4 regions of the Paenibacillus sp. FSL H7-0357 genome follow, and region 4 is predicted to be linked to each of the others. Evidence: riboswitches for the same ligand, from Rfam matches in the RefSeq annotation. Region 4 holds a riboswitch; each other region holds the start of a gene.

Region 1 (5,011 bases), 2.1 Mb from region 4:
GATATGGTACCGCTCGTACGCTACTCCAGCGTGGGCGGCATTCCGATTGATACGCTGATTTCCGCAGAGCGTATTGCCGAGATTGTACAGCGTACACGAGTCGGCGGCGGCGAGATTGTCAGCCTGCTCGGCAACGGCAGCGCTTATTATGCGCCAGCGGCTTCCTTGGTCCAGATGACTGAAGCGATCCTGAAGGACAAGAAGCGGATTATCCCGGTAATCGCTCTGCTTGAAGGTGAATACGGCTATGATGGGCTGTTCATGGGCATTCCGGCGCTGCTGGGTGCGGACGGTATTGAGAAGGTATATGAACTGGAGCTTACGGCAGAGGAGAAAACGGCTTTGGATAAGTCGGCAGATTCGGTACGTGCCGTTACTTCGTTAGTTACGATCTGAGCATCAGCCTGCGGGAGCCCTCATTTTAGAAATTAAAATGGGGGTTTTCTTTTCTTCTATTTGTTGGTTAGGTATAATTGAAGTGTAACTAAAATCACTGAAAACATTAGAGGAGGTATGTTATGGGTCACTTTTTGTTTTTTCTACATATGATCGGTACATTGGCGCTGGGCTTTTATCTGGTGCTGCCGTTTGTTCTCGGGCGTGTCCAGAAGCTGAGCGTCCCTGCGAGAGAAGGAACGCTTAGTGCAATCGGCGGCTTCAACCGCTTCGCTCAGTACGGTCTGGTCATCCAACTGCTGACTGGCGGCTATATGATGACGAAGGGTGAATATTCGGTGCCATGGATGATCGTGGTTGTTGTTCTGCTGCTTGCGATGTTTGCACTCGGCGGCATCATCAGCAAACCATTGCGTCTTGCCGCAGCCGGCATGCGCGAGAACCGTGACGTATCCGCAGAGACAGGCAAAATCCGTACCTTAAGCCTGCTGCTCATGGTGGCGCTGGTGCTGATGGTGTTTTTCATGGTGTACAACAGTATTATTTAAGACTTCCTTCATAGAAAGACTACAGAAAGCCCGCCTCCGGAATGGCATGGAGAGCGGGCTTTTGGGTGCAGACATTACTTCGGGACAAGTCTATCGGGTACCACCCCGCCATGCCGCTGCCACAGATTGTAGCATACAACGCTTTACAGCAGTTCGTTCAGGGAGAAAACATGGCTTTTCTCAAATTCAGCGAGGATTCCCGCCGGAAGCAGGCGTTGAAGCTCGAGCCGGGTACACCATTTATAATCCGAATGCTCTACGGACAGATGTACCGCATGGTCTGTGCTCCGGCACAAATAGGTGATAATGACAAGCTGCCTTGCCGGATCGGTTAGAAACGAGGTTGCATACAGCAGATTGCCGACAGTAACCGCAAGTCCGGTCTCCTCATAAATCTCCCTTTCCAGAGCCGCCTCCAGGTCTTCTCCGAATTCTATTTTTCCGCCCGCACATTCCCAGGTGCCCGCTCCGACAGAATCTCTTGCCGCACGCCGAACAAGCAGAATCCGGCCTCCATGTACAATAACTCCTTTGACAGCAACGATGATGCTGCGTGTGTGTTTGACCATATTGCGTGCTCTCCCCTCTGCGCAGAGTCTGCATAAATCTGCAACTCCATTGCTGGATTAGTGCTTTCTCTCTAAAGTATATCGTCTTCCCCGGCAAAAACGACTGACATTTTAGTTTGACCGCGCCCAAGGTGTGGTAAGTAACATAACGTAAAGCAAATGAAGAGATGATCTGCAGGTGCATAAACCAGGCACCCTGAGCCAACCCTAAAACGATGAGTAACCAACAGGTACACAGCGAAAGGAGAATGGATCATGCCAGACAACACGCAAACCAAAAAAACATTACCTCCGCAGGTGCAGGACCGCCAGCCCGGAATTGAAAGTGAAATGAATCCGCTGCCGGAATTCGAGACCTCAGCCTATAAGGCGGCGGGCAAGCTGCTGGGCAAGGCGGCTCTGATTACAGGAGGAGACAGCGGTATTGGCCGGGCGGTTGCCGTTCATTTTGCCAAGGAGGGTGCGGATGTCGTTATTTCCTACCTCAATGAGCATTCCGATGCCGAAGAGACTAAACGCCAGGTGGAGCAAGAGGGGCGGAAGTGCGTTCTGATTGCCGGCGATATCGGCGTGGAGGCGTTCTGCCAGGATCTGATCAATAAGACGGTGGAAGGACTCGGCAAGCTGGATATCCTGATTAATAATGCGGCCGAGCAGCATCCGCAGGAGAAGATTGAGGATATTACCTCTGAGCAGCTGGAGCGGACGTTCCGCACGAATATTTTTTCGATGTTCTATTTGACCAAGGCAGCCATGCCCCACCTGAAAAAAGGGTCCACGATTATCAACACAACTTCGATCACAGCATACCGGGGCAGCCCGCAGCTGCTGGACTATTCGTCCACCAAAGGTGCGATTCTCAGCTTTACCCGTTCGCTGTCGATGAATCTGGCGGACAAAGGCATCCGGGTAAATGCCGTAGCGCCGGGACCGATTTGGACACCGCTTATTCCGTCGACCTTTGACGCGAAGAAAGTCAGTGAATTCGGCGGCACGCAGCCAATGAAACGCCCGGGACAACCGGAGGAACTCGCTCCGGCCTATGTGTATCTGGCTTCCGATGATTCATCTTATGTAAGCGGACAGGTAATGCATGTGAATGGCGGCGAGGTCGTAAACGGCTAAACGCGGTTGCTGATTTCACTGCTATGAATAATTAGAGTCTGGAGCGGACCCTTGGGTTCCGCTCTTTTTGATGCAGGCCTCTTTTAAAGGATGGCTCTTCAAGGAATAATATGTTAGTATATGAAACGTTAAGCGTAATTGAATATGAATTTGTCACTAGGGGTGCCGCAAGGCTGAGACGAACATACCCGTTCGGACCCTTTGAACCTGATCTGGTTTATACCAGCGTAGGGAAGTGGAGAACGAATAACTGCAGCGGGGCTGAATGGCCCGGTATTCCTGTATATATTCCAGACTGCCTCCTTTACGGGGGCGGTCTTTTTTGTGTTTGCCGGTAATGCAAAAGAACAGGAGAAGGTGAACGTGTTGAAAGAGATACATTTGATCTCGGATGGAAGGCAGAATCCGGCGCAGTTTGTTCAGCTGGCTGCGGCTGTGCAATTCATAGTGGATTATATCCATCTCCGGGAAAAGGCAATGTCTGCGCGGGAGCTCATAGCTCTGACGGAGCAGCTGATCATAGCGGGGGTTCCGCCTGCCAAGCTGGTGATCAACGACCGGATAGACGTTGCTCTGGCCGCAGGGGCGGGCGGGGTCCAGTTGGCTTGGCACAGCCTGCCGCCTGCCGTAGCGCGCAGCGTAGCACCGGACCTGCGATTGGGAAGGTCGGTGCATTCCCCGGAGGAGGCGGCTGAATCCGGCCGGCAGGGAGCGGACTTCTGCCTGTTCGGGCATGTGTTTCCCTCGGCCTGCAAGCCGGGGCAGCGGGAACGCGGATTGCAGCAGCTGGCTGAGGCTGTCCGCTGCAGCAGCATTCCGCTGATCGCCATAGGCGGAATTGAGCCGGGCAATGCCGGAAAGGTTCTGGCAACGGGTGCTGCCGGAATTGCCGTAATGTCCGGAATATGCAGTGCAGGAGATCCTGTGGCCGCTGCTACAGCCTACAGATCAGCAGTTCAGGCCGTACCCTAAGCTTGAAGCCATTTAATAATGCTCCTGCACCAGTTAAAGGAGGTGAGCAAGCATGAATTTGATCGTGAATGGAAAAGGCGGGACCTATGAAGAGAGCTGCCGGACTGTAGCTGATCTGCTATGCCGGTCCGAGTGGACCGGGAGACTGGTTATCGTGGAGCTGAACGGTGAGATCGTCGGCAAGGACGTTTACGGAAATACGCTGCTGAGCGAAGGTGACCGCGTAGAGCTGGTCCACTTTGTCGGCGGTGGCTAAAGTGCCAGTGCGTGTTGCCGGATGCAAGAAGCAAGAGGTAAGTGGTATGAGGTAAGTGGCAAGTGGTAGGAAGTAAGACGTAAGACGTAAGACGTAAGAAGCAAGAGTTAAAGGCAAGACGTAAGAGGTAAGACGTAAGAAGCAAGAGTTAAAGGTAAGACGTAAGACATAAGACGTAAGACATAACAGGTAAGATCAAAACTCGGCGTATCAGCAACAGAGGCCGCATTTTAGCGGGCCATTATCTCAGGAGGCGATTTTATGCAAGATCCTTTCGTTATCGGCGGAACCCCTTTATCCAGCAGGCTGTTTATCGGAACCGGGAAATATAGCCGCAATACCCTTATTCCCGAAGTGATTGCACGCTCGGGTTCTCAGGTCATTACGGTGGCTCTGCGCCGGGTTGATCCGGAGAGTGACGACAACATTGTTGCGCATATCCCCTCCCATATGACGCTGCTGCCCAATACCTCCGGCGCGCGCACAGCCGAAGAAGCGGTGCGTATTGCCAGACTGGCCAGGGCGGCAGGACTGGGCAATTGGGTAAAGATCGAGGTCATTAATGATCAGAAATATTTGCTGCCTGATAATATGGAGACAGTTAAAGCCACGGAAATATTGGCTGCAGAGGGTTTCGTTGTACTGCCGTATATGAGTCCCGATCTTTCCGCAGCTATCCGGCTCAAGGCAGCCGGAGCTGCCGCTGTTATGCCGCTGGGTGCGCCCATCGGCTCGAACCGCGGCCTGCAGACCAAGGAGCTGCTGCGGATTCTGATCGCAGAAGTGGATCTTCCGGTGATTGTTGACGCCGGTATTGGCAGACCTTCCGAGGCAGCTGAGGCAATGGAAATGGGCGCATCCGCCGTGCTGCTGAACACGGCAATTGCCACTGCGCGTGATCCGCTTCTGATGGCGGAGGCATTCCGTGAGGCGGTAACCGCAGGGCGCAAGGCTTATCTGGCCGGACTGGGGCCGGTGGAGGAGGCGGCAACGGCCTCGTCGCCGCTGACCGGCTTTCTGTCCTAGTCAATGCAGAGAAGGAAGGGAGGAAGAGCATGAGCTTTTTTGATACGGTGATTCGGTTAGAGCAGCTTCCTTACGAGACTTTATGGAAGCAGTATACTGCGGTGGATGTGAAGCGGGCG
Region 2 (5,011 bases), 1.4 Mb from region 4:
TCACAGATGTTGGCGGAGGATTGTATAAGGTTATTAACGTCAATAGTAATACAGGTTTGGATGTAGCTGAGATGGGGACTGCCAATGGATCGAATGTGCAATTATGGAGTTATGGCGGCGGTTCCAATCAGAAGTGGAGCATTGTTAAAGTTGGAAGTGCTTATAAATTGATTGCCAGCAACAGTGGGAAAGCTCTGGATGTTGCTGCTGCTGGTACTGCAAATGGAACCAACGTTCAAATTTGGGATGACAATGGTACAAACGCGCAAAAGTGGAATCTGTATCAACTAGACTAGCGGGGGAGGTTTGAAGAAGGCTCCCGGATTGTATTTATCTCTGCTCAATGTTAATCTAACTAATAGAGATGCATACAAAGGAGCGTTAACCTGATCATGTGGATTACTCTGTAAAGATTAACAATGCGAAAGGATGCCTGTAATAGTGATTACACTATTTTATTCGGCATGCTTTTCTTTAATCTTACAGGGTATGCAGGGAAAGGTGTAATTTAAACCCATTCTGCGGATACCTTAGGGTATCCGCTTTTATTGTCGTGGGAAACCGCATCTCTATCGCTCCTAACCTACATATCCTCCTACTAATGATTGGAGGGATTTTATTATGAAACCGAAGTTAGTCTTGATTGAGGGATTACCAGGATTCGGGAAAACAACAACGGCTCAATTAGTTCATGAAATTCTTACGGAAATGAACCTTAAATCTCAGCTGTTTTTAGAAGGGGATTTGGAGCATCCAGCGGATTATGAGGGAGTCGCCTGTCTCGAGAAAAATGAATTCGATGAATTATTGGGTACCCATGAGAAGTTTCGGGATTTGTTGAATAATCGTGTGATTAAACAAGGTAGCCATTCTTTCCTGGAATATCGAAAAATCGCAAATGAATATGGGCCGGATTTTCCAGATGAGTTATTGCAGGCAGTTGCCAAAAATGATGTTTATGAATTGTCGCTAGCTCAAAACAGGAAACTGATAACAGAGCGTTGGAAGGGATTTTCGGCGAATATTTTAAATGGCCCAGACACCTTTGTTTTTGATTGTTGTTTTATACAAAACCCTGTGACCATTGGAATGATTAAATATGGTGCACAGAAGGAAGACGTTATAAATTATGTTCTAGAACTGGCAGCGATTGTGGAGCGGCTGAATCCATTGCTGCTTTACGTAGAGCAGAATGATCTTGATCATTCTTTCAGAAAGGCCGTTAAGGAAAGACCTAAAGAATGGTCGGAGGGATTTATTGAATATTATACTAACCAAGGGTATGGAAAAAAACAGGGTTATACAGGTTTAGAAGGAACCTTGGAGGTACTAAAGGCAAGAAGGGAATTGGAAGAAGAAATATTTAACGGCATAAACATAGCCAAGAAAAAAGTAAATAACTCTTCTTATGACTTAAATGATTATAAGCAAGTTTTGGTGGGGATTTTATCAGAATATTTTAGTTCAGCAAATTAAGTACAAATGACAAGCCGAGTTGATTTCAGGCATTCACTGCTGACTTCACTCGGTTTTTTTTGCTTAAATATTATATATTGACGTGATATATATTGGTCTGATATATTACTGAGTGTAATATGTAGATGTTTTAAATAAGGAGGAGCTATTCTTGAACAGTCAGGATGTTATTTTAGGCTTGCTCATGAAAGAAGCGTTGACTGGCTACGAAATAAAGCAGTTATTGGAGAATGTGTTGTCTAATTTCTATAGCTCTAGTTATGGCACGATTTATCCTACGCTTGCCCGAATGGAGAAGGAAGAATTAATAACCAAGGAAATTGTGCCCCAGAAAGGTAAGCCAAACAAGAATGTTTATAACATAACGGCTAAAGGGCGAGATTGTTTTAACGACTATTTACTAGCGCCACTAGAGGGAGACAGTAGTAAGAAATCCGATTTTATGATGAGGCTTTATTTTGGCCGATTTGTGGGGTATGACAAGGTGATTTTCTGGTTGAAGCAAGTACAAGAGGAATCACAAAAAAAGTTAGATCAGTTATTAGAGCAGTATTCACATTATAAAGATGAAATGCACCCGGCCCAGATCATCTGCATCCAGATTGGGATAGCAGAATATAAAGCTAAACTTACAACTATTGCCGAGGGATTGTTAAGCATGGAGCAGTTAGAGGAAGAGAAGAGCAGCATTTAGCGAATTCAGATACTTTTAGGAGGAATTTTAATGAAAACAATTTTTATCACGGGTGCTTCATCTGGCATTGGGAGAGCTACAGTAAAACATTTTGCTGAAAGAGGATGGAACGTAGTAGCCACGATGCGTGCACCTGAAAAAGAAACTGAATTCATTACATTGGACAATGTGTTGGTGTTGCGGTTAGATGTTGAGAAAACAGATACCATTCAATCTGCATTATCTGAAGCTATTCAGCGGTTTGGTAAAATTGACGTTCTCCTGAACAATGCCGGATATGGGACAATGGGACTTATAGAAGTAGCTACGGATGAGCAGATCCGCAGACAATTTGAAGTGAATGTTTTTGGTCTTATTAGTATGACTAAAGCCATGCTGCCTCATTTTAGATCTAATCAGGAAGGGTTGCTAATCAACATCTCTTCAATGGGAGGGATCGTGACCTTTCCTACGATGTCTCTGTATCACTCCACTAAATTCGCGGTAGAAGGTTTTTCTGAATCCGTATCTTTTGAATTAGCATCACAAAACATCAAAGTAAAGTTGATTGAACCAGGAGCCATTAGCACGGACTTTGGCGGAAGATCGATGGAGTTCTTTTTTAATGATGGCTTAACGGATTATAAATCATTTACTACTGCCTTTCTGGGTAAATTAGGGGAAATGGAAAAAGCTCCAGACTATGCCTCGGCACCAGAACTTGTAGCTGACACTATTTATCAAGCGGCCACAGACGGTACAAGCAAATTCCGTTATGTAGTGGGAGAAGATGCGAAAATGCTCATAAGTATGAAGAAAAATACGGTTGAGGAAGAGTATCTAAGTAATATAGCTCAGCATTTTTCATAAAAGAGGACATGTTTATCCAAAGCTCTATTAAGAACACCGGTTGACAATTGCTGGATTTCTCTGTAACTTAAACATAACTAAATAAGAAACCACTAGGGGAGCCTGAATAGGCTGAGACGGGAAAAATGCATTCCTGGACCCTTGAACCTGATCTGGATCATACCAGCGTAGGAAAGTGGAGTCGGACCTTTATTTCATTGTTGGCGTTAGCCTTATATGGATTTTTGAGCCGCTCCATGTGGAGCGGCTTTTTTGCGCGTTTTCTTATTTACTCAAACCTTAAGGAGGAAATAAGATGCCGAATCAAGAGAAGAAACATGAGGTCGATCTGTGTGCTTTTCCGGGAAGTCACAAGGTGTATGTGGAGGGCTCACGGCCTGATATTCAAGTTCCGATGCGCGAGATTACATTAAGCCGAACCTCGGGTACGGCCGGAGAAGCGGAGAATGCTCCTGTCCGTGTCTATGATACAAGCGGGCCTTATACTAACGATGAAGCCTATAGCGATATCCGCAAGGGGTTAACGCCTCACAGGCTTCAGTGGATCGCGGAGCGGGGAGATGCCGAATCTTACGAAGGAAGAACGGTCAAGCCGGAGGATAACGGGAATCTCACGGAGAAGTCGGCGGCAGAGGTGTTTCCGGGATTGCAGCGTCGGCCCTTGAGAGCCAGAGAAGGCGGCAATGTCAGCCAGCTGCATTATGCGCGCAGAGGCCTGATTACGTCGGAGATGGAATTTATCGCAATCCGGGAAAATGTAACCCCTGAGTTTGTTAGAGAGGAAGTAGCCAGCGGCCGTGCGATCATTCCAGCGAATATTAACCATCCTGAGAGTGAACCGATGATTATCGGGCGGAATTTCCTGGTGAAGATCAATGCCAATATCGGGAATTCGGCGGTGTCCTCTTCCATTGATGAAGAAGTTGAGAAGATGAGATGGGCTACCCGCTGGGGAGCGGATAATATTATGGATCTGTCGACAGGCAAAAATATTCACACCACCCGTGAATGGATTATCCGCAACTCTCCGGTACCTATCGGGACAGTGCCTATCTATCAGGCTTTGGAAAAGGTAAACGGCAAGGCTGAGGATTTAACTTGGGAGGTATACCGGGACACTCTGATCGAGCAGGCGGAGCAAGGAGTGGATTATTTCACCATTCACGCCGGGGTACTGCTGCGTTACATCCCATTAACGGCCAAAAGAATGACGGGCATCGTCTCCAGAGGGGGTTCAATTATGGCGGCCTGGTGCCTGGCCCATCATCAGGAGAACTTTCTCTATACGCATTTCGAGGATATTTGTGAAATCATGAAGGCTTATGATGTGGCGTTCTCTTTGGGTGACGGGCTGCGGCCAGGCTCCATTGCCGATGCTAATGATGAAGCCCAGTTTGCCGAGCTGGAGACATTGGGTGAATTAACCTCGCTTGCCTGGAAGCATGATGTTCAGGTGATGGTGGAAGGTCCGGGCCATGTACCGATGCATCTGATCAAAGAGAATATGGATAAACAGCTTGAGCTTTGCCATGGCGCTCCTTTTTACACACTGGGTCCACTGACTACGGATATTGCACCCGGCTATGATCATATCACCTCGGCTATTGGAGCGGCGATGATCGGCTGGTTCGGAACGGCGATGTTGTGTTATGTTACCCCGAAGGAGCATCTAGGATTGCCTAACAAAAATGATGTGCGGGAAGGCGTCATCACCTATAAAATTGCCGCCCATGCAGCCGACTTGGCCAAAGGACACAAGGGGGCGCAGGATCGGGATAACGCACTCTCCAAAGCGCGCTTCGAGTTCCGTTGGCGGGATCAGTTCCATTTGTCACTCGACCCGGAACGGGCGCTGGAATATCATGATGAGACCCTTCCGGCGGAAGGAGCCAAAACGGCTCATTTCTGCTCTATGTGTGGACCCAAGTTCTGCAGTATGCGCATTTCTCATGGTATCCGCGATACGGCGAGGTTGCAGGATGGACAAGAAGA
Region 3 (5,011 bases), 3.0 Mb from region 4:
ATTGGCTTCACGTACTTTAGCTAAATAACTCATTATTAGTCCTCCTCAAAGTTTTGTTTGAATCAGCTTGCTGAAACTATAAGCAAAACTGCAAATATATTAAATGAACTTAAAATTAACAGTCAGCGACCCGCAGGTTGGACTATACAGTGCATGTCTGTCCTCATACATCTCATTCCTTTATGCGTTAGCGAGGCCCATTCTATTGCACTTCCACAGCAGACGGCCCCTAAATCAGCCATACATAAGTCCAGTCCCCATACATGAATCTCTAAACTTCGGTCCTTTGAACTTAGCTCCTACAGATTAACAAAAGCATCCTTGCTGTCCGTTTCTCCGCTCAACAGTCCGTTCTCGGACAGCCACGTGTGCACGTTCTCCCAGGATTTCTCCTCCTGCTGTCCAAAAGGCAGTTTTCCTGCATCCATCAGCGGCAGAAGGATTTCCAGACTTTTTGTCTCGATTGCTTGGTCGAGCGGGGCGGTAGCATCTTCGTGTGCAAACAATATTTCAAGTGCCTGCTGAGGCTGCTCCTGTACGAATTGCTGTCCTTTGCGTGCCGCATTCATGAACTTCCGGTAGTCATCCTCCTTATCCAACAAGCCCTGTTCACTGGCAACAAGCACAAGCTCATAATAGTCCGGTACTCCGTAGTCCGTCGGATCGAATGAAGTGACGGGGTGGCCTTCTTTTTCCAATATCAATGCCTCATGATTAATAAATCCGCCGATAATGCCGTCTGCGCGTCCGGTAGAAAGAGCAGGAATAAGATCGAATCCAACATCAATCAGGTTCAGTGAAGCCGGATCGCCTCCGTCGTATTTGACCATTGTCCGGAGCATCGCTTCATACAGGGGAATGGAGGAGTATCCGGCATTTTTGCCTGTGAGTTCTTTCGGGCCGGTTATCCCGCTCTCTGCGGGGACCAGAAGATGATTGAGCGGATGCCTTACGAGCGCTGCGACAGATTTTACAGGTATTCCTTCACTCCGCGCCATTAATACCTGTGGTTGGTAGCTGAGAGCCAGATCGACTTTACCTGCGGCGACAAGCTTCAAAGCATCATTGCTGTCCGCCGGCATTTGAATGTCCACCTCCAGCCCTTCTTCGGCAAAATAGCCATTCTGCTGAGCAGCATACAGGAAGGAATGAACTGCGTTCGGATACCAGTCGAGCATTATAGTCAGCTTGTGCGGTTTGCCGCTGGAATTCTCTGAAGAAGCGGCGGAGGTATCCGGGTCTTTTGCGCTGGCGCAGCCGCTTAAGAGGGTAAGCAGGCATAACAACAATAAGTATGGAATAAGTCGGTGTGATTTCTTATGTGTGGAATGATTGCGATACAGCTCAGGATGGGTCATCGGTAAAATCCTCTTTTCTGCAAAATGAGTTTTTCGAGCACAGCGATACTGAGAAACAAGGCTACACCCAAAGCGGACAGCAGCAATACGGCGGCGAACATTTCTGCACTTTGCAGATTGCCGGCCATCCGGCGGCTGAAATAACCAAGCCCCCGGCTGCCGCCCAGCCATTCCCCGATCGTCGCTCCGATCACACAGTAGACGATAGAAAGCTTAAGTCCGGAGAAAAAGGAGGGCAGCGCCAGCGGAATCTGCGTCTTGCGCAATATCTGCCAGCGGTTTGCCCCAAGCGTCAGGAGAAGGTCTCTGTACAGGCTGCCGCTTTGCCGCAGACCGTCATAGACGGCTACCACAACAGGAAAAAAGGCAGTCAGAAAGACGACAGCAACCTTGCCCCACAGGGTATAGCCGAACCACATAATAAAAATAGGTGAGAGCGCGATCAGCGGAATGGTCTGGCTGATAATCAGCATGGGATAAAGTGCTTTGGCGAGCGGAGCGAACATATGCATGCCGGTACCCAGCAGTGTTCCGCAGACAACCGAGAGGGCAAACCCGATCAGTGTCTCCTGCAACGTGGCGGGCAAATGCTCTCCGAACAGCAGCCCCCGCTTTTCAATCAGCGCTGTCCAAATTGCACTTGGCCCCGGGAGAATAAATGAAGGGATCATGTTCAGCTGTGCTGTGATCTCCCATGCCGCAATAAGCAGCACCACAAGCAGTAGAAAGGGGCCATAAGTCCGCAGCTGTTTCTTATACCATAGAGCTCTCATGCAATCTACACTCCAAATCCTCCCGCAGGGCAACAAACTGCGGTTCATAATTCATTTTGTAATGTCTGGGTCTCGGCAAAGTGACGATCAGCTCCTGCAGCCCGCCGCCAGAGCCGCCGGTCATCAAATAAATCCGGTCGCTGAGCAGCAGCGCTTCTTCAAGATCATGAGTGATGAACAGAACGGACTTATCGAGCCCGCCCCACAGCTCCAGCAGCCAGCGGTGCATCTCCCGTTTGGTGATCGCGTCCAGCGCTCCAAACGGTTCGTCAAGCAGCAGCAGTTCGTTGCCAGCAGCTAGTGTGCGCAGCAGGGCGACCCGCTGGCGCATCCCGCCGGACAGCTCCTGCGGATAAGCATTTTCCTTGCCGGAAAGGCCAAAGCGGCCGAGCATTCCGCGGATCCGGGCGAGTGCCTCGTGCCGGCTAGAGTCCTGCTTCAGCTCCCAGGGAAGCAGGCAATTGTCCAGCACGGTCCTCCAAGGCAGCAGCAGGTCCTGCTGCGGCATATAAGCGATCTGTCCAAGCCGCGAGCGTGTCGAACGAGAGCAGCGTCCATGTACGGTTATTTCACCGCCGGACGGCTCGAGCAGGCCGGCAATGATTTTGAACAGTGTGCTTTTCCCGCAGCCGCTGGCTCCAACAACGGAAATGAATTCGCCTTGGCGGACGGTCATTGAAAGACCGGAGAATACCGGATTCCTAGTCGCTGCAAACGAATAAGCCAGGTTGGTTATAGTGAGCATATTGGAATGTGGAAACCTCCTGCGGGCGTAGTTTGTTTAACGTTACTTGCCTGATCGGCGGCAACAGCAGACACAAGAAAGACCCATTCATTTCCGGAGGAAATAAATGGGTCTGAACGTCACAGTCAGTTAGCTTAGTGCGGCTCCGCTGAACAATTCTGCTCCACTTCCCTCCGCTGGTATGATCCAGATCAGGTTCCAAGGGTCCGGAGCTTAAAGCTCCGTCTCAGTCGGCCGACTCCCCTAGTGAAATAACAGGTCAATATTGAATTTGCAATTGCTAATTAATATACCATATCCCGGCAGTTTGTAAAGAGAAGCAGTCGCTCACTTTTGCTGCAGTCCGGTTATGAACAGCGTGATCATACCAGCGGGAATCGCTTCTTTGCTGGAGCCGTACCGTTTCGGCTGGCATAAGTAGAGGTCTGACTGAAGATGCAAAAAACTTGATGAAGCAGCGGTGCTTTTGGGCAAGATAAGCAAGTGTCCATGCAGTGAAAAATAGAGGGATTTTGAAAGGGGTTCATGTGATGAAGAAGCTTAGTCTGACTATCCTGCTGCTGCTAACTCTGCTGCCGGCAGGGGCATGCGGCAATAATAACAATACAGCGCCTGCGGCTACTGCCGCGCCCACAGAAGGAGCGGCTCCGGCCGGGCAGAACTCACTGGAAGCTGTTAAAGCGAGTGGCAAGCTGCGTATTGGTACGGAAGGGACATATGCTCCGTTTACTTTTCATGATGCAGAGGGCAAGCTTACCGGTTTTGATGTGGAGATTGCCAAGGAGATTACGAAACGGCTGGGGGTGGAACCCGAATTTGTAGAAACCCAATGGGATGGCCTGTTTGCCGGCATGGATGCCAAACGTTTTGATACGATATTCAACGAGGTTTCGATCACGGATGAACGCAAGGTGAAATATGATTTCTCTGAGCCGTATATCGTCTCTAAGGGAGTGCTGATCGTGCGCGAGGATAACCAGGATATTACAGCCTTCGCGGATCTTAAAGGGAAGAAGGCAGGTCAATCGCTGACCAGCAACCTGTCCGATATCGCCCGGGAGAACGGTGCGGAGATCGTCGCTGTGGATGGCTTCAACCAGGCCATAGACCTGCTGACCTCCGGCCGGATTGATGCGACCGTAAATGACGGCTTGTCCTATCTCGACTTAAAGAAGCAAAAACCAGATGCAAAGATCAAACAGGTGGATGAAACGGCCGAGGGGTCGCAAAGTGCGGCAGTTTTCCTCAAAGGAAACGAAGAGCTGGTTAATGCTGTCAGCAATGCGCTGGCTGAAATGAAGAGCGATGGAACCTATCTGAAAATATCGGAGAAGTACTTTGGGGCGGATGTGTCCAAATAACAAATGGAGCTGGCGCGAAGTTGCAGCCGAGTGTCCAAAAAGGATGTCTGAACGATGGATGACCGGAAAATTGGGATTTTCATGGATTCACTGCTGCCCCTGTTTAAAGCGGGGGTGGCTTATACCCTTCCGCTGGCGCTTGTTTCCTTTGCGCTTGGATTGCTGCTAGCTGTTCTTACCGCGCTGTTCCGTCTCTCCTCATGGAGAATCCCGAAGCTGATTGCCCGGTTCTACGTCTGGGTTATCCGCGGAACACCGCTGCTGGTACAGCTCTTTATTATCTTTTATGGACTTCCGGCGGCAGGGATTGTGCTGGATCCTTTTATTGCCGCTGTAATCGGTTTTACACTCAGTGTTGGAGCCTATTCTTCGGAAATCGTCCGGGCAGCCATCCTGTCCATACATAAAGGCCAGTGGGAAGCTGCCTTTTCCGTCGGAATGAGCCGGGGGCAGGCACTGCGGCGGATTATTCTGCCTCAAGCGGCGCGTGTATCGGTTCCGCCCTTGTCGAACTCTTTTATCAGTCTCGTAAAGGATACCTCCCTGGCGGCAAGCATTACGTACGTAGAGATGTTCAAAACAGCGCAGCAGATCACGGCGACCACCTACGAACCGCTGCTGCTCTATAGTGAGGCTGCATTATTCTACCTGCTGTTCTGCTCCGTGCTGTCCGCGCTGCAAAATGTCCTGGAACAGCGGTTTGACCGTTATTCGGCGAGATAAGGAGGAAATCACTTGATTGAAATTCGCGGCCTGCACAAATCCTTCGGTTCG
Region 4 (5,011 bases):
GCTGGGGGCCGGATACCTACTATATGACCAACGAGCAAACCTTCTGCTGCCTGAGCCGGGCCGAACCGGAGGTAGCCACTCCACTGGTCAATCAGATGTACGGGCAGTATTACTACGGGCTGCTCCTTAGTATTTTCCACAAAATCGTCCTGTTGAAGCTTTCCAATCTCCACTCCCGGCTGCGTATCAACCACGATTATGATGAAATTGAGAATCTGATCTTCCTGATTAACAAGTTTTCGGCCAAGTTTTATTTTCTGGAGCTGATTTCACAGTCGCAGGGCCGGGAGATCTTCATCCAGCTGCGCAAAGTATACGGCAACGACGCCCTTTTTGATGAAGTCAAAATGACCCTGAACGACCTGTTCCAGTACCAGGAGAAATTCCAGGCTAAACGCCGGGATACGCTGCTGATGATTCTGACCGTCTTCACAGTGGTGAGCGGCATCTACGGGATGAACCAGGTCATTGAAGATTTGAAGGGACGTATTGAATGGAGCAAAATGCTGGAATACTCTCCTTTTGAATATTTGGCACTGCTGCTCACCTTCACCGGCATCCTCGTCAGCATCCTCCTGACACTGAAAGAGCTGTGGAACGGAATCCGCAGCCGCCGCAGAAAAAGATTTTATTCCAAGGATTGATAAGCTGTCGGAAACAATCATGAGTGATTTGCTCTCCGGACGACGTAGTAATGAATAGTATATACGCCGGAGGTTGCCTATGACGTTCAATCCTAATGACAGCCTGGCATGGGCCGGGCGGTTCAAAAACAAAGATAAAAAAGCACTCGCAGAAGCGATTGATTTCTTTGGCCCTGATGTGCAAAGACTGGTCTGGCGTATTCTGTCCGGCACCGGAAGCGCGGAGGATGTTGAGGAATGTGTGAGCGATGTGTTTATGGCGGCATGGAGCGGAATCAGCCGTTATGAGCCCGAGCGCGCCTCCTTCCGCACCTGGCTGTTCCTGCTGGCCAAATACAAAGCGCTGGACCTGAGACGCAAGCTGCTGCGCCGGGGCGGAACCGGAGAAGCAGCTGCCTCCAGAGCTACATGGAATGAGATTTCCGCCGAACAGGAAGTTCTTTCCCGAGAGACGGCCAGTGAATTGATCGGCTGCGTGCAGCAGCTGGGCGAACCGGACCGCAGCCTGTTTCTGCGCAGATATTTCCTTTATGAGAGCCTTGATCAGCTAGCGCAAACCTTCAGTCTCAGTAAAAGGGCAGTCGAAAGCCGCTTATACCGTTGCCGGACGCTGATCAAGCAGGCGCTAGGCCTGTCTGAGAGTCAGGGAAAGGAGGCTCAACATGGCCAAAGACATGAAAATTGAGGAACAGCGCCTGTTCGGGATGATTGATTCTATGAGCTTCAGCGATGCAGAGCTTGCCTTAGGTGTTCTGCCGGAGGTTGACCAAGGTCCGCACCTGGCAGACGAAGAGGAGGCAGCTTCGCTCGCCCGCGTCAAAGCATGTACACTTGCCCGTCTGGAGCCCGAAGCCGCTGTCCACACCTTCCGTTCCCTCGCCTGGAGATCCCGGAGGCGGAATATCTTCGCGGCCGCAGCGGCAGTAATACTCATCGCTGCCGGTATGCTCGCTTTCTCTCCTGAGGTACAGGCCGGGTTAAGAAAGGCGCTGAGTTTCCTTCCTGGCTTCGGCACTGTTGTGGAGAACAGCCCCGGTGACCGGATCTATGTACTGAGCAAACCCTATGACATTGCTGTGGGGGACGGAAGTCTGACCGTAGATGCCGTTCTCCTGCAAGAGCTTGGCGGGAGCATTACGCTTCGCGGCCGGAAAGTCCCTGAAGTCAGCGAGTTTGAGGCAGATATCGGCGGTAACCGCTATACTTTCACCTCTTATATGCGTTCGTCCTCGGAGGGAGAGTGGTACGGCAGCTACAGTTCAACTCAAGCGCTGCAACTGAAGAAGGATAATCTTCTAACCCTGCATCTGGGCGGCACAACCATTGGTCCGTTACAGCTCACCGCTCCGAAGACAGCTGAGGAGCTCGGGGAACTCGGCGCAAGCGATATACAGCAGGATGTGCGGATTACTGCTTTTCCGGTGGACCTTGGCGGCGGGCTTGTCCGTGTCCAGTTATTGCCCACTCTGACGGCGGAATCCGGGCTGACTGTCCATTCTTACGGACTGGAGCCGCTGGTGCCTGGATCAGGTCTCTATATAGAGAACGCGGCAGGAGAAAAGGCGGCACTGGAGCAGCCTGAATCCATGTCCTATCCTTCCGACTTCCGGTTTCATGAGACTGCCGGGGCGGGCACTTGGCCTTATACGGTCTTCATTCCTTATATTGAAGTTTCAGATCGTGACGCCGTATCTGCAGAAGTAGAGATTCCGCTGCCTGATATCGGCCAGGAGAAAATGCTCCACACACGCGCGGAAATCGCGGGCTTTCCGGTAGAGTTCACCCGCATTGAACGTACCGGCGAGACGGCTGCCAGCGTCGATGTGAATGTGAATTTCAATGCCGCAAAACTACGGACGCTGAAGTATTTCCTTATTCGCTATCCGGGGCAGGCGGACAACAGCTCATTCTCTTGGGTGAATACCGACCAGACCTACGGCGTGATGAAAACCCTCCATTTAGAAACAAAACCCGGGGAGGATAAGCTGCGGTTTAAGCTGTCCGAGCCGCATTTTCTGCTCAAAGGGCCGTGGCGCCTGCCGCTGAAGCTTGATAGCTAAGCAGAGTTGCTACTGGACAACTATGGAGCGGGCGTCTATAATACACCGTAAGAACACAGCAATACCTATAACTTCATAGTACCAGGGGTGCTGGAATTGGCCGGCTGAGATTGTATCCCACAAGATACTGACCCTTATACCTGATCTGGATAATGCCAGCGTAGGAATCGTCAATCGCTTACGGCCGTTTATGGCCCAAGCACAACCTTGCGCAAGTAACTGGTGTCCCGATTCTCGGGGCGCCTTTTTTGTATGGGACTATTCAGAATTTGGAAGACTAGGGTTGCTGGAAGGAGAGAAGAAGAGAAATGGGAGTCACAAAAGTATTAAAGCTCAGCCTCACCTGCATGCTGGTCTTTGCCATTGCCGGATGCGGCAATAGCAATGGGAACTCTGGCGGGAATGCAGCAGACACTGCCGGGAACAGCACCACTGCTCCTGAAACCACTGCCGGGGCAGCAACGGACGCTCCGAAGGAGCTGACCAAGGTCAAGGTCGCGCTGGACTGGACGCCGAATACAAATCATACCGGGCTTTATGCGGCAAAAGAGCTGGGCTATTACGAAGAGGAAGGGCTGGATGTTGAAATCGTGCAGCCGGGTGCTGCCGGGTCCGACACGATGGTTACCTCGGGCGAAGCTGCTTTTGGCATCAGTGCCCAAGAGGCGCTGACGCTGGCCCGCCTGCAGAAGGTGCCGCTCGTGTCCATCGCCGCTATCATTCAGCATAATACCTCCGGGTTCGCTGCACCGAAAGACCGCAATATTAAGACACCGAAGGATTTCGAAGGCAAAACCTACGGTGGCTGGGGTTCCCCTGCCGAAGAAGCGGCCATGAAAGCCATTATGGACCCCGAAGGCGGAGATGTGAAAAAGGTGAAGCTGGTGAACATCGGTGAAGCGGACTTCTTCACCGCCGTGAAACGCGACATTGATTTTGCCTGGATCTTCTATGCCTGGACCGGGATTGAAGCGGAGCTGCGCGGAGAACCGCTCGACATGCTCTACCTCAAGGATTATGCACCCCAGCTCGATTACTACACGCCGGTACTGACTACGAGCGAGAAGGAAATTGCCGAACATCCGGAGCTGGTGAAGGCTTTCCTTAAGGCTACCTCGAAAGGTTATCAATACGCCATTGATCAGCCGGAGGAAGCCGCAGCCATTCTTTCCAAAGCTGTTCCCGAGCTGGATCCCAAGCTGGTCCTGGCCAGCCAGAAATGGATCAGCCCGAAATACAAGGATGATGCCGTCCGCTGGGGCGAGCAGAAGAGCGAGGTCTGGCAGGATTACGCCGACTGGATGTATGGCCTGAAGCTGCTCGATCAGCCGCTGGATGTTCCAAGCACATTTACGAATGAGTTTTTGCCAGCTAACTGATTAAGGATGAAGTGATTGAATGTTCGTTTCGCGCTGTACGCAGATTACCCATTTAAACTGAGAGGATTGATATGTTGTGGCCAATACATTGCTAAGCATTCAGGTAATTCCCAAAACTCCGAACAACGAGGATTCGATTCCTTACGTGGACAAAGCCATCGAAGTGATTCAGAAATCCGGTGTGAAACATCAGGTGAACCCGCTGGAGACCACGATGGAGGGCGACATCACCGAGCTGCTTGAGGTTGTGCGCCAGATGCATGAAGCGCTGATTGCAGCAGGCAGTCCGAGCGTCATCTCCCAGATCAAAATTGCCCATAACCCGAATGGAATCAGCATGGACAAGCTGACGGAGAAATACCGGCCGTGAGATCGTATTGGAAACAGATTTGGCCGCCCCTTGTGGCGGTCGTCTTTTTTCTGGGGTTATGGCAAGTTTCGGTATCCCTGTTCCATATCGAGTCATGGATTCTTCCCAGCCCAAGCGATATCGCCCGGGAAACCTCGGGCAATGCTTCCGGCATTTGGGCACATACAGCGGCTACGCTGCGCCTTACCCTGATCGGCTTCCCTATCGGCACAGGCGTGGGTCTTATTGTTGCCCTGCTGCTGCATCTGCTGCCTTGGCTCAAGAGAGCGCTCTACCCGCTGCTCATTCTCAGTCAAAATGTGCCCTCCATTGCGCTCGCGCCGCTGCTGATTATCTGGTTCGGCTTCGGGCTGCTGCCGAAGATTGTGCTGATTACGCTGGTCTGCTTCTTCCCGGTTTCAGTCGCTGCCATGGGCGGCCTGATGCAAAGCGACCGGACCATGCTGAACTATATGAAGATGGCCGGCGCGAACAAATGGCAGATCTTCACCAAGCTGGAGCTTCCGGGCTCCCTGCCCGCCCTGTTCTCGGGACTTAAAATTTCGGCCACCTACGCCG

Evidence for each region. A riboswitch is a leader RNA that binds a small molecule or an ion and turns the genes downstream of it on or off. The one in region 4 is predicted to bind thiamine pyrophosphate.
Region 1: it holds a riboswitch for thiamine pyrophosphate, as region 4 does, so the genes downstream of both, H70357_RS10780 (thiamine phosphate synthase) here and H70357_RS01945 (ABC transporter substrate-binding protein) in region 4, are expected to answer to the same signal.
Region 2: it holds a riboswitch for thiamine pyrophosphate, as region 4 does, so the genes downstream of both, thiC (phosphomethylpyrimidine synthase ThiC) here and H70357_RS01945 (ABC transporter substrate-binding protein) in region 4, are expected to answer to the same signal.
Region 3: it holds a riboswitch for thiamine pyrophosphate, as region 4 does, so the genes downstream of both, H70357_RS14915 (ABC transporter ATP-binding protein) here and H70357_RS01945 (ABC transporter substrate-binding protein) in region 4, are expected to answer to the same signal.

The regions. Positions count from the first base shown of each region.
Region 1 is NZ_CP009241.1:2,506,570-2,511,580, forward strand. Features, by position in the region: gene mdh (malate dehydrogenase) at 1-396, shown strand, start outside; gene H70357_RS10765 (hypothetical protein) at 519-944, shown strand; gene H70357_RS10770 (NUDIX hydrolase) at 1,088-1,513, opposite strand; gene H70357_RS10775 (SDR family oxidoreductase) at 1,769-2,638, shown strand; TPP riboswitch at 2,787-2,889, shown strand; gene H70357_RS10780 (thiamine phosphate synthase) at 3,002-3,610, shown strand; gene thiS (sulfur carrier protein ThiS) at 3,663-3,866, shown strand; gene H70357_RS10790 (thiazole synthase) at 4,128-4,892, shown strand; gene thiH (2-iminoacetate synthase ThiH) at 4,922-5,011, shown strand, end outside.
Region 2 is NZ_CP009241.1:6,762,259-6,767,269, reverse strand. Features, by position in the region: gene H70357_RS29845 (cellulase family glycosylhydrolase) at 1-296, shown strand, start outside; gene H70357_RS29840 (P-loop NTPase family protein) at 622-1,476, shown strand; gene H70357_RS29835 (PadR family transcriptional regulator) at 1,628-2,170, shown strand; gene H70357_RS29830 (SDR family oxidoreductase) at 2,201-3,019, shown strand; TPP riboswitch at 3,104-3,210, shown strand; gene thiC (phosphomethylpyrimidine synthase ThiC) at 3,315-5,011, shown strand, end outside.
Region 3 is NZ_CP009241.1:3,448,661-3,453,671, forward strand. Features, by position in the region: gene thiM (hydroxyethylthiazole kinase) at 1-33, opposite strand, end outside; gene H70357_RS14905 (ABC transporter substrate-binding protein) at 300-1,358, opposite strand; gene H70357_RS14910 (ABC transporter permease) at 1,355-2,131, opposite strand; gene H70357_RS14915 (ABC transporter ATP-binding protein) at 2,112-2,876, opposite strand; TPP riboswitch at 3,028-3,131, opposite strand; gene H70357_RS14920 (amino acid ABC transporter substrate-binding protein) at 3,407-4,237, shown strand; gene H70357_RS14925 (amino acid ABC transporter permease) at 4,292-4,960, shown strand; gene H70357_RS14930 (amino acid ABC transporter ATP-binding protein) at 4,973-5,011, shown strand, end outside.
Region 4 is NZ_CP009241.1:432,590-437,600, reverse strand. Features, by position in the region: gene H70357_RS01960 (hypothetical protein) at 1-644, shown strand, start outside; gene H70357_RS01955 (sigma-70 family RNA polymerase sigma factor) at 724-1,329, shown strand; gene H70357_RS01950 (hypothetical protein) at 1,307-2,704, shown strand; TPP riboswitch at 2,778-2,888, shown strand; gene H70357_RS01945 (ABC transporter substrate-binding protein) at 3,013-4,083, shown strand; gene H70357_RS01940 (thiamine-binding protein) at 4,160-4,453, shown strand; gene H70357_RS01935 (ABC transporter permease) at 4,450-5,011, shown strand, end outside.